DNA from 2 places in the Dokdonia sp. Dokd-P16 genome. Region 2 is predicted to be linked to the other one. Evidence: riboswitches for the same ligand, from Rfam matches in the RefSeq annotation. Region 2 holds a riboswitch; the other holds the start of a gene.
The links. Region 2 has a riboswitch for S-adenosylmethionine ahead of DCS32_RS08265 (O-acetylhomoserine aminocarboxypropyltransferase/cysteine synthase family protein). Riboswitches for the same ligand answer to the same signal wherever they lie in the genome.
Positions count from the first base shown of each region.

Region 1: linked by a shared signal. The riboswitch ahead of DCS32_RS13910 (Na+/H+ antiporter NhaC family protein) and the one ahead of DCS32_RS08265 (O-acetylhomoserine aminocarboxypropyltransferase/cysteine synthase family protein) in region 2 are both predicted to bind S-adenosylmethionine.

Region 1 covers NZ_CP029151.1:3,127,065-3,134,527, forward strand. Annotated here, with positions in the region: gene DCS32_RS13890 (cold-shock protein) at 1-17, shown strand, start outside; gene thiE (thiamine phosphate synthase) at 145-795, opposite strand; gene DCS32_RS13900 (DUF4494 domain-containing protein) at 968-1,528, opposite strand; gene DCS32_RS13905 (fasciclin domain-containing protein) at 1,722-2,396, opposite strand; gene DCS32_RS13910 (Na+/H+ antiporter NhaC family protein) at 2,650-3,972, opposite strand; SAM-I-IV-variant riboswitch at 4,021-4,117, opposite strand; gene DCS32_RS13915 (hypothetical protein) at 4,514-4,942, shown strand; gene DCS32_RS13920 (peptidylprolyl isomerase) at 5,270-5,698, shown strand; gene moeB (HesA/MoeB/ThiF family protein) at 5,800-6,855, opposite strand; gene thiH (2-iminoacetate synthase ThiH) at 6,857-7,463, opposite strand, start outside.
Region 2 covers NZ_CP029151.1:1,843,687-1,851,149, forward strand. Annotated here, with positions in the region: gene DCS32_RS08250 (TonB-dependent receptor) at 1-2,255, shown strand, start outside; gene DCS32_RS08255 (CIA30 family protein) at 2,353-2,895, shown strand; gene metK (methionine adenosyltransferase) at 3,117-4,370, opposite strand; SAM riboswitch class I at 4,810-4,931, shown strand; gene DCS32_RS08265 (O-acetylhomoserine aminocarboxypropyltransferase/cysteine synthase family protein) at 5,111-6,403, shown strand; gene DCS32_RS08270 (alpha/beta fold hydrolase) at 6,478-7,455, shown strand; gene DCS32_RS08275 (aspartate kinase) at 7,443-7,463, shown strand, end outside.

The sequences.
Region 1 (7,463 bases), 1.3 Mb from region 2:
ACGTAAGAGTTATCTAATACATATACTTCAAGTTTTAATAAAAGCCCATCTATTAAATTAGATGGGCTTTTTGTTTGTGATCTTTTTCACGCTTTCGCGAAAGCGTAACCAAAACCAATCAACATTTATATAAGCAACGCTTTTTTATTCAAAACTATGACGCTGTTCATGTGTAGATGATGCGCCCAGCAGCTCATTAAACGAGCGAATGCTATTAAAATCTGTTGTAATGGCCTTTGAAACTGCAATACCATCGATACCCGCTTCCAAAATATTTTTGACATCATCAAGTGTGATACCACCCACTGCAAGAATAGGAGTAGTAGTAGCTAGCTCGTCAATGATTGCTTTATAACCAGAGGTTCCTAGTGTTTTCGCTGTGGTTTCTTTTGTGGTAGTAGTGCTGTAAGGCCCTAGACTAATATAATCTACTTGCTTCTCAATTAGTGCCTCACAATCTTGTAAAGTATGTGCAGTACCGCCTATAATTTGCCAAGTGTATAAGTGTTTTCTAGCAGTTATAGGGCAGGCATCTCCGCTTCCTAGATGCACTCCATCTGCTTTTACCTCTTTTGCAATTTTATAATCATCATTAATAATCAACCGTGTCTGGAAATGAGCTGTAATTTCTCTAGCTTCTTGTGCAATGGCTAGCAGCTTCTTTTGAGAACAGTTTTTTACACGTAGCTGCACAAGCTCAGCACCAGCATTACATGCTTTTTGTATATGTTCTATATGTTCTATATGCTCTTTAAGAGCGTTTCCTTGAGATATATAATGAAGTTTTGGAATCATAATCTTCTTATTTAACAACTACATAAGACAGCTATACAGTAATGTAGCAAAGATACTCATCCCGCATGGGTCTTACTGTAGTTATGATGGGCATGTGTAATAAAAATAAATAGGCTGCCTATAAGTATATAAACAGCCTCTTTATAGTAAATCTTATGTAAGATCGTCTGGTTTATTCTTCTTCGGTAACAAGTGAGTCTGCCATGGCTTGCTCTTTATTCTCGCTATAATCTACAGGAACAGAATCTTTAATTCTAGTAAACTCCTCTAGACGTTCTAGATCTTCTTCTTCACCAGAAAAGTATGGGAACACATCCATAATAGGCGACTCAGATACTGCCGGGATTGTATATTCACCCATTGTATCTTTCATAGTCATTACCGTATTTTCATAAGCTTCCTTTACATCATTTGCCTGTACTAGTAAATACTGGTTAGTCTTACGTTCTTTACCGCTTTCCTCATCATAAGCGATGAGTGATACACGAGATTTAAACCATCTATCAGAATTTTCAAATGGATGAATCTCTGCATAGTTAGCTACTTTTATGTTTGTTATTTTGATTTCTTCGCTATCACTTAAGTAAGCTGCCATTTCTTGCGTTATTCTACTCTCTGCTTCTGTATATGATATTGCATCAACTAGAAAAGGCTCTGTTTTTACCTTTTGCGTTCCAGATGCCTCATCAAATTTTCTATATTTTACCTTACACTCATACCAAGTTGCACTCATATCTCTTTTATTTTAAGGTTGCCAAAAATAGGGGTTAACTCTAGGCTAAAAAGTAAAAAACAACAATAGATATTCACAATCTCAAAATCCTTATGCTAGCTCTTTTAGTACGAGTGATTTACTTAAATAATTAAAACAAAAAAAGCGCCATCTGTAATGTACAGTGACGCTTTTCAAGTTGGGTATTATAAAATTATTTAGTTGGTAAAACCACAGTATCTACTACGTGTATCACACCATTAGACTGCATTACATCTGCAATCGTTACTGTAGAGCTGTTTCCATTTTGATCCATAAGAACTACTGATGTTCCTTTTACAGAAGCCATTAATTTACCACCGTTTACAGTTGTAAAAGTAGCTGTACCATTATTCTTTTTTATCTCGCTCATAATAGCAGCTGCATCATATTTTCCTGTAACTACGTGGTATGTAAGTACACCTTGTAAAGCTGTTTTACTTTCTGGCTTAAGTAATGTAGCTACCGTTCCTTCTGGAAGTTTTTCAAAAGCAGCGTTTGTTGGAGCAAAAACTGTAAATGGACCTTCACCTTGTAATGTTTCTACAAGACCAGCAGCTGTTACAGCAGCAACTAGGGTAGTGTGATCTTTTGAGTTTACAGCATTCTCTACAATATTTTTAGAAGGATACATTGCTGCCCCACCTACCATTACCGTCATTTCATCCATCATGTCTTCACCCTCAGACATTGTATCGTCCATCATGTCCTTTCCTTCAGACATTTTATCATCCATCATCTCTTTTTGGTCTGCTGCTTCTTCTTTACCCATATTTTTAGAACCTTCACATGATGCAAGTGATAAAAGTCCTGCACAAAGTGCCATTGATAATACGTTTACTGTTTTCATAATTGTTTAGTGTTTGTGTTATTTAGATTTACATATATAACGCAGCAACTTCTCGTACGGTTCTCGGTAGAGTTTGATTTTGGGATAGGTTTAACAGTAAAGCGCTAAATTCTTATGAAATGCAAATTTAAATATGAAAAGAGGCAATTTGGTTAAAAGTGGATTTGTTTGGTATATCTCTTTTTCCGCTTTCAGAAAATTTTTATAGGTATACAACACGTTCGTAGTGCTCAAATTGTGCTTTGCGATGTACTTATACAGCTTTCGCGAAAGCGTGTTTCTTTGTATCACTTCTAAAGATGATGTATAAGATAGTCACTACAAACAGCAATAGTAAATACCAAGTATTACCTACAAGATCTAAGTAATTGATATTACCTTTTGAAAAACTTAGAATCATTAAAACCTGCGCTCCATAAGGAAGTAAGCCCTGAAAGATACATGCAAAAATATCTAGAATGGAAGCTGTTTTCTTATTGTCTAAGGCATATTCATCATTTATCGTTTTTGCGATAGGACCAGCAACAATAATGGATACCGTGTTATTTGCAATTGCCATATTGATAGTGCTCACTAACGCGGCAATACCTAATTGTGCAGTTTTTTTACTTTTGATGAGTTTTTTAATATTTACTAAGATAAACTCAATCCCGCCATTACTAGCTACAAGAGCTGCAAGACCACCAGTAAGTAGTGACAACAAGAAAATCTCGGTCATATTTGTAAAACCTGTGTAAGCAATTTTAGTAGACTCTATAATCGTAAAATCACCGTAAATAATACCTAACAATGCTGCTGCAAGTACACCTACAAGAAGCGTTACAAAAACGTTGAGTCCTATGACAGAGAGGATAATGACAAGAACATAAGGTGCAATTTTAATTACGTCATATTCATAAACAACAGTCTCTGTTACATCTGTTGTGAGATCTACTCCTTGAAAAATCAAAATAGCAATAGTAATTAGCGCTGCGGGAACAGCAATCTTTATATTTTGCTTGAATTTATCACTCATTTTTGTACCCAGAGATTGGGTCGCAGCAATCGTAGTATCTGAAATTACGGAGAGATTATCACCAAACATACTACCACCTAGCAAGGCACCACAAAGTATGGCAAGGTCTGCGCTACTTTTATCTGCAAAACCTACCACAATGGGCGCTAGCGCGACAATTGCACCCACAGATGTCCCTGTAGAAACCGATAAAAACCCAGCAATGACAAAAATACCTACATATATATATTGTATCGCAATATAATCTAAGCCTAGGTTTACAATCGCATCCACACTCCCTGTGGCATTAGTAATTGCGGCAAATGCGCCAGCTAGTAAGTAAATGAGGCACATGGTTAAAATTTTATCATCACCACAACCTTTAAGTAGGATGTCAATCTTAGCATTTATAGTCTGTTTAAACATTATAAAAGCCACGATGATTCCTGCGATAACGGCCATAGGAGCGGGCAGCGCATAAAAGTCATCTTGATAAATACCAACTCCTAAAAATGTAATTACAAATACAAATAGCGGAATTAGAGCTGAAAATTTTGGGGTAATTTGTGTAGTCTGTGTCATGTTCTTCTTCATTCTTGCAAGGAGATAATAGCAATTTAGATAGAAGTATGAGTTAACATTGGTTCCAACTAATTGGCTTATCTATTTAGCACCTTGCTCGTTATTGCAGGTTGCTATCTCCTAATTGAGATTCTTGATAAATAATTTAAGGGTGCAAAACTAGTGTTCAAATAATATTCTAAACCTTAAAAAAGGTTAATTTTTCAATATTTATGTAATTAAATAGCTGAAAGTATAATTTGTACTTGCATACAGTCATTTATAAGATTGATATTATTTTAAACGATTTGTACTCTGACGATATCATCCCACTTACATTACACGAGAACTCATTTATTTTTATAATAGACTCATCAATCAATTATTTATGATATGGTTGACCTGTATAATTAGTTTTTAATATGCGTTTTAAGTTTTTTTTACGCTTTCGCGAAAGCGTAACATTCATCTAGAAGTACATTTTTTTTACCTTTTTACTACATCGTTATGGGGGTTATACAATACTAATTTTTTAAAGAAATATTTATCTTTGCACCCCATTATGAAAAACGAAACATTACAACTAATAGAATTTGTCACAAGCGAACTCTCGAAAGCTGGTTTTACTATTGCGCCAGATACTAATAGAGTTGCAGGCCTTGACTTTCTCATCACAGCACCTACGGGTAAAACAAGCGAGCTGCAACTACGTTCTATCCAAGTAGAAGATGAGGAAAGTATTAAAATACAAAAGCTTGATTATGGACAGGTTGCAGGACACCGTTTTTTGGGTCTAGTGACAGTAATAGAGGATGCTCCAAGAGCATTTTATATCATTCCATCTGCTACGTTTACAACTGCAGATAATGTGATATTCTTCGAGCACACTATGGAAATGATGCCGCATTTGAGTCACTGGGAGTTAAAAGTATTTACAGGAGCCATTCCTAAGTTGGCTCAATATGAAATAAGCAACTTTTACAAAATTTAATAATCTATTTCCTACTAGTAAAAGATTACCAATAGCACTAGCTTCTTATCGAATAGCGTTCACGGTTCACTGTGATTAAGAGTAGTTTTGTGCACAATTCAAATGAATCAAAATCGTGAGAGGGGCTCACGATCTTTGACTTTATAAAGGTCTGGCAGAGGTGTCAGGCCTTTATTTTTGAGATAAAATTGGATATTATGAATCATCGTAAAAGTACATATCACAGTACAAGCTTTTACAGTATCCAGATTCATTGGTGGATTCCTTCGTAAGCCGATTTTCTTCTTGTAGTTTTGCAAATTATAATTCGATTAAAAACAAGTAATTATGAGTAAAGTAAAAGGAAATGATGTAGTAAAAGTACACTACACAGGAAAATTAGAAGATGGACAGGTGTTTGATAGCTCTTTACAAAGAGAACCTTTACAGGTAGAACTTGGAAAAGGCCAACTTATCCCAGGATTTGAGAATGCTTTAATAGATATGGCGGTTAACGAGAAGAAAACGGTTACTATAACTAAAGAAGAAGCATACGGAGACGTACAACAAGAGTTATTTCAAACGGTACCCAAAACACAATTACCTGAAGAAATCAAACCTGAAGTAGGAGTTATATTAGTAGCTTCTAGACCTGATGGTTCTGAGCAGCAGTTACGTGTATCTGAAGTAAATGAAGATCACATCATTGTAGATGCAAACCACCCACTAGCAGGACAAACTCTCGAGTTTGAACTTGAATTACTAGAAATCGCATAGTACACGATTTTTATAAGATATAAAACGCCTTAGCTATGCTAAGGCGTTTTTCTTTTACAGAATGAAAATTTATTTTAAAAATTATGTAATGGACCAACAGTCTATAAAACAGTCCCTGTTAAATATAAAAGACTGCACTTAACATTTTCTTTTTGCAATAGCTCGATTGCCTTTTTACTGCGTACACCAGCTTTACAATACACAACCAGATCTTTATTTTGCAAGACTTCTTGTATTCTACTCTGTAGCTCGCCTAAAGGAATATGTTGGCCTCCTATATGATGTACTGCTCTCTCATGATGTTCTCTCACGTCTAGGAGATTGTATTTTTCTGAATGTTTATTAATCTCATCTATTATAATACCCATATTGTCTACAGAAAACTCACATTGTAACTCGTACTCATCTTCAAGACGATTAACTATGATACTTGTATCTTTTTCAAATCCTAAAATCATTTGATTCATAGTTATCATATTGTAGGTGAGCAATTTGCCAGAAAGCACTTCACCTATTCCACAGATAATTTTTAAGACCTCATTGGCTTGTAAAGATCCTATAATTCCTGCTAGTGCGCCTAAAACTCCTGCCTCAGAGCAGTTGGGCATTTCATTCTGTTTAGGTGGTGTTGGGTATAAACATCTGTAAGTAGGACCATTTTTATAATTATATACGGCCAGCTGACCTTCAAATTTATAAATAGAACCCAGCACAACAGGTTTACCTTTTAATATAGCAGCGTCATTTACTAGATATCTAGTAGCAAAATTATCAGAACCATCCACAATAATATCATAGTTTGCAAAGAGTTCTAGCGCATTATCTCTAGTAAGCCGCATTGGGTATGTATCAAATTTGATATAAGGATTAAGCCTTTCTAAACGCCTTGTAACTGATATCGCTTTGTTACTCCCAATATCATCATGAGTGTATAAAATTTGACGTTGCAAATTGGATTGCTCAACGACGTCTTTGTCTATAATACCAATTCGACCAATACCAGCAGCAGTAAGGTATTGTAAGACTGGGCACCCCAAGCCACCTGCACCTATGACTAAAACGCTTGTATCTTTAATTTTTAATTGACCAGCTAGTCCTATTTCATCTAGAATAAGGTGTCTGCTATATTGTTGTTTTTCGGCGGTTGTTAGTTCCATGCTAAGCAATTTCAAAATAACTTTTATCCCAATCTTTCCAAACGGCTTGATAGCCTTTAGATTCAATCATTTGTTTAATTTCTTCGGTATCTCTTTCGTCTGAAATTTCAAATTGCTCTAACGATTGTGGGTCCACGACGTAGCCTCCAGGGTTTGTTTTAGATTGCGCACTTATAGATGTAATCCCTAGACTTATGATGTTATTTCGGAAGCGTTCACTTTCTCTAGTAGACATAGATAACTCCACATCTTCATCTAGTAATCGATATGCACAAATGAGCTGTACCAGATCTGCATCTGTCATTTCAACCTTAGGTTGTACTTCTCCTTGGTGAGGTCTTAATCTAGGGAAGGAGATGGAATACTTAGTTTTCCAGTAGGTTTTTTGTAAATATTTTAAATGTAAGGCTGTATAAAAACTATCTACACGCCAGTCTTCAAGACCAAACAATGCACCAATACCTATTTTATGTACTCCTGCTTTGCCAAGCCTATCTGGTGTATCGAGACGATAGTCAAAGTTTGATTTCCTCCCCTTAGGATGATGTGTTTTGTATGTTGCTTTGTGATAGGTTTCTTGATATACTAACACAGCATACAATCCAGCA
Region 2 (7,463 bases):
CTAAAGTGATGATAGAAGGAAAAGATTTTTTTGATGGTGACTCTAAACTTGCCACCAAAAACATCCCTGCAGATGCACTTAAGAAGGTTGAGGTTCTTAAAAACTATAATGAGGTATCTCAAATGAGAGGTCTAGGTAATGATCAAGATAATGTGGCGATTAATATTAAGCTTAAGGAAGGAAAAACAAATTTCTGGTTTGGAGATCTTACAGCAGGAGCTGGTGATGGAGAGAAATTTAGATATTTAGGAAAAGCAAAGCTATTTTATTACAGCCCTAAGGGAAGTATCAATATCATAACAGATTTCAATAATACTGGAGAGGTTCCATTTACATTTAGAGACTACTTTAATTTTACCGGAGGTTTTAGAAATTTTAATCAGCGAGGAGGGACTTCTTTTAATGTAAGTGATAGCGGATTAGGATTCCTTACCACACAGAACAATCGAGCAAACGAAATTGAAACGGGTTTTGCAGCGGCCAACTTCACTTATACAATAAATCCAAAATGGGATATAAGCGGTCTTGCGTTACTTTCAGATAACAAGACAAACTTTGTAAATAACTCACTAAATACATTTATAAACCAAGGATTTACACAAGGTTTCAACGAGAGTACAGATCAGCGTAACCAGTTAGGTATGGCAAAAATGAGTTCTGTATATAAGCCTAATGCAAACTTACAGTTTGATTATGATGTGCTCGTAAAAAAGTCTAAGCAAACAGAATTTTCAGACGGTACTAGTATCGTAACACGCGATGGTGCTGTACAAGAGGATGTGGTAGATCAAGACAAGGAGAATGAGCCATTTTCTATCAATCAAAATGTAAATCTATATTACACACTTGATGAGAACAACATATTCTCAGGAACTATCCAGCATCTATATCAAGATGAAGATCCGTTTTATAACGCTACGCTTTCTCAGGAGCCATTTACCGCTCCTGACCCAGCAGATATGACAAATGAAATAAGCGCTATCGATTTTATGCTTGGCGCAAATGGTCTTTTTGATATCAACCAAAATAAAAATATTAAAACCAATAAGCTGGATGCAAAATTAGATTACTACTACATTCTTAATAAAAAGAGCAACATTAATATAACTGCTGGAACAACCTTAAGTCGCCAAGACTTTAATTCTAACTTATTTCAAATATTAGAAACCGGAACAGTAGATGATCTTACCGAGACACTGGATGGTACTATCATAGGTAATGATGTTGCATTTAACTTTAGTGATGTGTTTGTAGGACTTCACTATAAACTTAAAACGGGAATTTTTACAATTACTCCGGGATTAACATTGCACAATTATACAACAAAGAGTGAGCAACTAGGCACAACAACAGAAGATAGTGATGTGAGACTACTGCCAGACTTATTTACGGTATTAGATTTTTCTCAAGGAAAAAGCTTACGTGTAAATTACCAAATGACTGCTCAGTATACAGACGTAAATAATTTTGCCGAAGGCTTATTGTTTAATAACTACAACAGTTTGTATCGTGGTAATAGAGAGATAGAAAATGCTATCTATCACAATGCAAGTATCAATTACTTTAGCTTTAGCATGTTCAACTTTACGAGTCTCTTTGGAGGAGTAAATTATTCTCGCAGAGTAGATCCTATCAAGACTTCTGGGTCCTTTGTAGGGATAAACCAAGTAGCTAGTCCAGTAAACAACACAAACTTTGCAGATGAGACATTAAGTGCAAATGCACGTTTCTCAAAACGTTTTAAGAAGTGGAAACTTAACGTGAGTGCAAGTGGAAGCTACAGTGACCTTAATAACATTATTAATGGTGAGGATAGAAATACAAAAAACTTAACGCAGAATTATACAACGAGCGCAGAGACTAACTTCAAAGAAGCGCCAAATTTTGAAATTGGCTACAACTTTACAAGCACAAACTCTGATAATGGTGTGACAGATAGAACATTCTTTACAAACAGACCTTTTGCAAATGCAGAGTGGAATTTAGGTAAAGGATTTACAATAGGTGCAGACTGGAGTTTGTATAATTATGATGATAATGATGATAGTACAGAGATAGATAACATGTACTCTTTTCTAGAAGCAAACTTGTATTACCAGAAACCAGATAGTCAGTGGGAGTTCCGTATACAGGCTACAAATCTCTTGAATGTTGATACCATTTCAAGTAACAATGTAAATGATTTTACAATCTCAAATACAGAGTATTTTGTGCAGCCCAGAATCGCAATGTTTACGGTGAAGTATAATTTATAACGAGTATGCTAAGGCTTGTGGCTATCTAGCTCGTTAAAAGTCTTTTAAATTGAAGGATTAAGCTTTCGCGAAAGCGTAACTTTATAAAAAAAAAGCTATGAAATATCTCTTAGCCCTATTAATTACAACAGCTATGATTACCTCTCCTTTGTCTTTTAATTTTGGAACCTCTTGTGATAATTGTGACGACTGGTTCGTCGTTCTGGACGGTGTTATGGGAGGATTATCTACAGGAGAGGTGGAGCAATCTGCAGAAAGTATCATCTTTCGCGGAAGCGTAAGTCTTGAGAATAATGGAGGTTTCGCATCCTTAAGAACTCCGTATCAATCTTATGACTTATCGCGATATACCGCAGTAACTGTTCGATACAAATCTACAGGGCAAGACTTTGCACTTACGCTCAATAAGTACAAAAGATTCTGGAGACCGAATTATAAAATCAATTTACCGATAACGGAAGGTGAGTGGAAAACTGTCACTTACAATCTTTCAGATTTTGGAACATATAGACTTGGTGAACCTTTGGAAGGTCACCCAGACAAAGATGATCTAGCATCAATCATTCGCCTCGGACTGATCTCAAACACAAAAGCTGCTACAGATTTTGAGATTGAAGTAGATAAAATCGTATTCGAGTAATTAAACATCTGTCATTTCGAGCCTGTCGAGAAATCACATAACAGTAAGAAAGCCTCAGTAATTATAATCGAGTGGCAGTTGTCATTTCGAGCCTATCGAGAAATCGCATAACAGTGAGCACATATGAGTGATAATAAAACGACCTACGTCCCTAATGTTATAATGTACAACACAAAAAAAGGGAGCCGCTAGGCTCCCTTTTTTAAACATATATAAGTCAATTATAGGTTGAAAGCTTCTTTTACTTTCTCTACATAATCAAGTTTTTCCCAAGTAAATAATTCTACTTCGATATCCTTTTCTTTACCGTCAAAGCTCTTGAAGATTTTTGTAACTACTTCGTTTGTGCGTCCCATGTGTCCGTAAGCAGCAGTCTCGCTATACATAGGAGAACGTAGCTTTAACCTGCTTTCAATAGCAGCTGGTCTCATGTCAAATAGTGCAGTAACTTTTTTTGCAATCTCACCATCAGATAAGTTTACTTTAGAAGTACCGTATGTGTCTACAAAGATTCCCATAGGCTCTACAACACCAATAGCATAAGAAACTTGCACAAGAATCTCATCTGCAACTCCTGCAGCAACGAGGTTTTTTGCAATATGACGTGTTGCATAGGCAGCAGAGCGATCTACTTTTGATGGATCTTTTCCAGAAAAAGCACCACCTCCGTGAGCTCCTTTACCACCATAAGTATCTACAATAATCTTACGACCTGTAAGACCAGTATCTCCGTGAGGTCCACCTATTACAAACTTCCCAGTTGGGTTAATGTGATACTTAATATCATCATTAAAAAGGTTTGCAATATTTTCTGGTAATAAACCTACTACGCGAGGTATTAAAATATCTTGAATATCTCCACGTATGCGACCTAGCATTGCCTCGTCTTCATCAAAATCATCATGCTGTGTAGAAACTACAATAGCGTCAATACGTTGAGGTACGTTTTCATCACTATATTCTATAGTCACCTGCGCTTTTGCGTCTGGGCGTAAATAAGTAATCTCGTCATCTTCACGACGTAGGTTACCTAGTTCAATAAGTAATTTATGAGAAAGCTCAAGTGCCAGTGGCATAAAGTTTTCTGTCTCCTTAGTAGCGTAGCCAAACATCATTCCTTGATCTCCTGCTCCTTGCTCTTCCTTAGTATCGCGATCTACACCACGATTAATATCGTCAGACTGCTCGTGTATGGCAGATAATACACCACAAGAGTTTCCGTCAAACATGTATTCACCTTTCGTATAACCTATTTTATTAATGGTCTCACGAGCGATTTTTTGAACATCTAAGTAAGCACTAGATCTCACTTCACCAGCAAGTACTACTTGTCCAGTGGTAACTAGGGTTTCGCAAGCAACTTTAGATTGGGGATCAAAAGCGAGGAAATTATCAATAAGCGCATCAGAAATCTGATCTGCAACTTTATCTGGGTGTCCTTCAGAAACAGATTCTGAGGTAAATAAATAAGCCATTTTTTAATTTTTTGTCAAGAAGTAGATTTGACGTGTGCTGGGTAGAAACATAACATAAGAAACGTTAAAGTCTTATGTTTGATTTTAGCCATTTTTTAATGAGGTTGCAAGCAGTCAAATCTGTCCTCGTAATTATGCCACAAAGGTAAAGAAACTTTAATAATATAAACAATCCATTATCCTACCAATTTAGTAGGGTTATGTTATTGTTTTGTGAAAATTGAGATGGCAAATTTAAACGTCTCACTATCTCAATTAGAATATTATACTGTAAAAATTATTAAGACTGAATATTTTACTGAAAGAATGATTTTTATAAAACTTTTTAGAAAAATATTCTAAAAAGTTTGCTTTTGTACAATTGTTTTTACAATATTTGTGCTCACAAAGTTCAATGACAGTTCAGATTTTCGCGAAAGCGGAATAATGAACAGAATAAATGTTATCAAGAAAGGCTGAGGGAATGACCCTATGAAGCCTTAGCAACCCTTTCATTTAGAAAGAAGGTGCTACATTCTACCCAAGAATCGCTCATTACCGAAACTTGAGGATAGATAACATCGAGCAAGTACCTCACGGGTATGTGCTTATGTTTTTTCTTATAATATTTTTCTTTAAACATTTCCTCGACCTTGAGATAAGGGTTCGTATTGGAAATATTTGGCTTTTGTTTTTAATCCGTTCACACGAAGTGAATCGCTAAAATTAATCCTAGTAGTACTGGGACAAAAAAGAGAAAAATGAGTACACAAAAATTGGCAACCAAAGCGTTGCACGCAGGACACGATTATGCAGCAAATGGAGGAACTCGAGCGGTGCCTATCTACCAGAGCACGGCTTATGTTTTTAAAGATGCAGACCATGCAGCAAACCTATTTAACCTGTCTGAGCCAGGTTTTATTTACACACGTCTCAATAACCCTACAAATGACGTGCTGGAAAAACGCCTTACAGAGATAGAGGGCGGACTAGCAGCCGTCGTGACCGCCTCAGGAACTGCGGCAATTAACACTACATTACTTACGTTACTAAAGCAGGGAGATCACATTGTAGCTTCTAGTAGTCTTTACGGAGGCACATGGAATCTTCTGAGTGTGACATTACCACGTTTTGGGATTACAACCACTTTTGTAGATCCTTCAGATCCTCAAAATTTTGAGAAGGCAGCCCAAGAAAATACGAGAGCTTTCTTTGTAGAGTCATTAGGTAATCCTAAGCTTGACGTATTAGATTTAAAAGGTATTTCCGCTTTCGCGAAAGCGCACAAAGTCCCTTTCATTGTAGATAACACCGTAGCAACACCAGCGCTACTCAACCCTATCGAGCACGGTGCAGATATCGTGATTCACTCACTTACAAAGTATATAAACGGTAACGGTACCGCACTAGGCGGAGTTATTATAGATGCAGGTAAATTTGATTGGAGTAATGGTAAGTTCCCAGAATTTACAGAGCCTTCCGCAGGATATCATGGCTTAGTTTACTGGGATGTGATTAAGGAAGCATCGTTTATTGCAAAAGTGCGTATAGAAGGATTGCGTGATCATGGTGCCGCTTTGAGTCCATTTAATGCATTCCAAATCTTACAAGGTCTAGAAACACTAGAACTTAGGTTACAGAAACATTCAAAAAATGCCCTTGAACTTGCAGAGTGGTTGCAAACTCGTGATGAGGTGGCATGGGTAAATTATCCAGGTCTTGCTTCTAGTAAGTACAACGACCTTGCAAAACAATATTTGCCTAAAGGACAGAGCGGAATTGTGACCTTTGGTGTAAAAGGAGGTTTTGAGAGTGCAAAAACAATCTCAAATGAAACTAAACTTTTCTCACTGCTAGCAAATATAGGAGATAGTAAATCGCTTATAATTCACCCTGCAAGTACAACCCATCAACAGCTTAGTGATGAGGATCAAGTAAGCACAGGCGTGACTAAAGATTTAATACGTCTTTCTGTAGGTCTTGAGGATATAGCAGATTTAAAAGAAGATCTCGTGGCAGCATTTGCGCGAGTAGATAAAAACGTCTTAGTGTAATTAATCTTAGTTAATTAATTAGTGCGGGAGTCCCCTGTTCATAGGGACTCCCTTTTTTAATCTACAGATAGGCTATGCTTTCACACATTGATTTACAAGATTTTAAAACATACTCGGGATACACTTGTCATTTACATGTTACGTATCAATTGTTTGGTGAGCCATTAGGTACAGCGCCTGTCGTGCTCGTAAATCATGCGCTTACGGGAAACTCTTCTATAACTGGAGAAAACGGTTGGTGGAGTGATTTGATTGGTAGAAATAAAGCGATTGATACAAGTTGCTATACCATACTTGCGATGGATATTCCTGGGAATGGTTATGATAATAATCAAAATCATCTAGTGCTTAATTATAAAGCATTTACTAATAGCGATATTGCAAAGGTTCAAATTACATTACTTGAGCATTTAAATATTAAAAAACTCTTTGCCATAATAGGAGGTTCGCTTGGTGGTCAGATTGCTTGGGAACTTGCAACACAAAGACCTAATCTAGCAGAGCACCTTATCCCAATAGCAACGGACTGGAAAGCGACCGACTGGGTCATTGCACAATGCCACATTCAAGATAGTTTATTGAATCATTCTCAGAGACCTATCTATGATGCACGCATTCATGCGATGACTTTTTATCGCACGCCTGCCTCTTTTAAAGAAAAATTTAATCGCACCAAAAAAGAAGATTCACTATATAATATTCAAAGTTGGCTAGATCATCACGGCAAGCGATTGTCAGAACGATTTTCTATTGCTTCTTATAAATTAATGAATCAATTATTGCTTGCGGCAGATATTACAAAGGGTAAACAAAGCTTCAATGAAGCAGTGAGCCAACTTACAGCAAAAGTGCACCTTGTCGCAATAGATACCGACGGACTTTTTCTAGCAGATGAGATATATGATACACACCTTGCGCTGCAAGAAGCGGGAATTACGTCTAGCTATCATGAGATAAATTCCATCCACGGTCACGATGCCTTTTTAATTGAATACGAGCAGCTCGCTGCTATCGTACAACCTATTTTTCAAAAACAGTTATGTCACAAATAAATATAGTA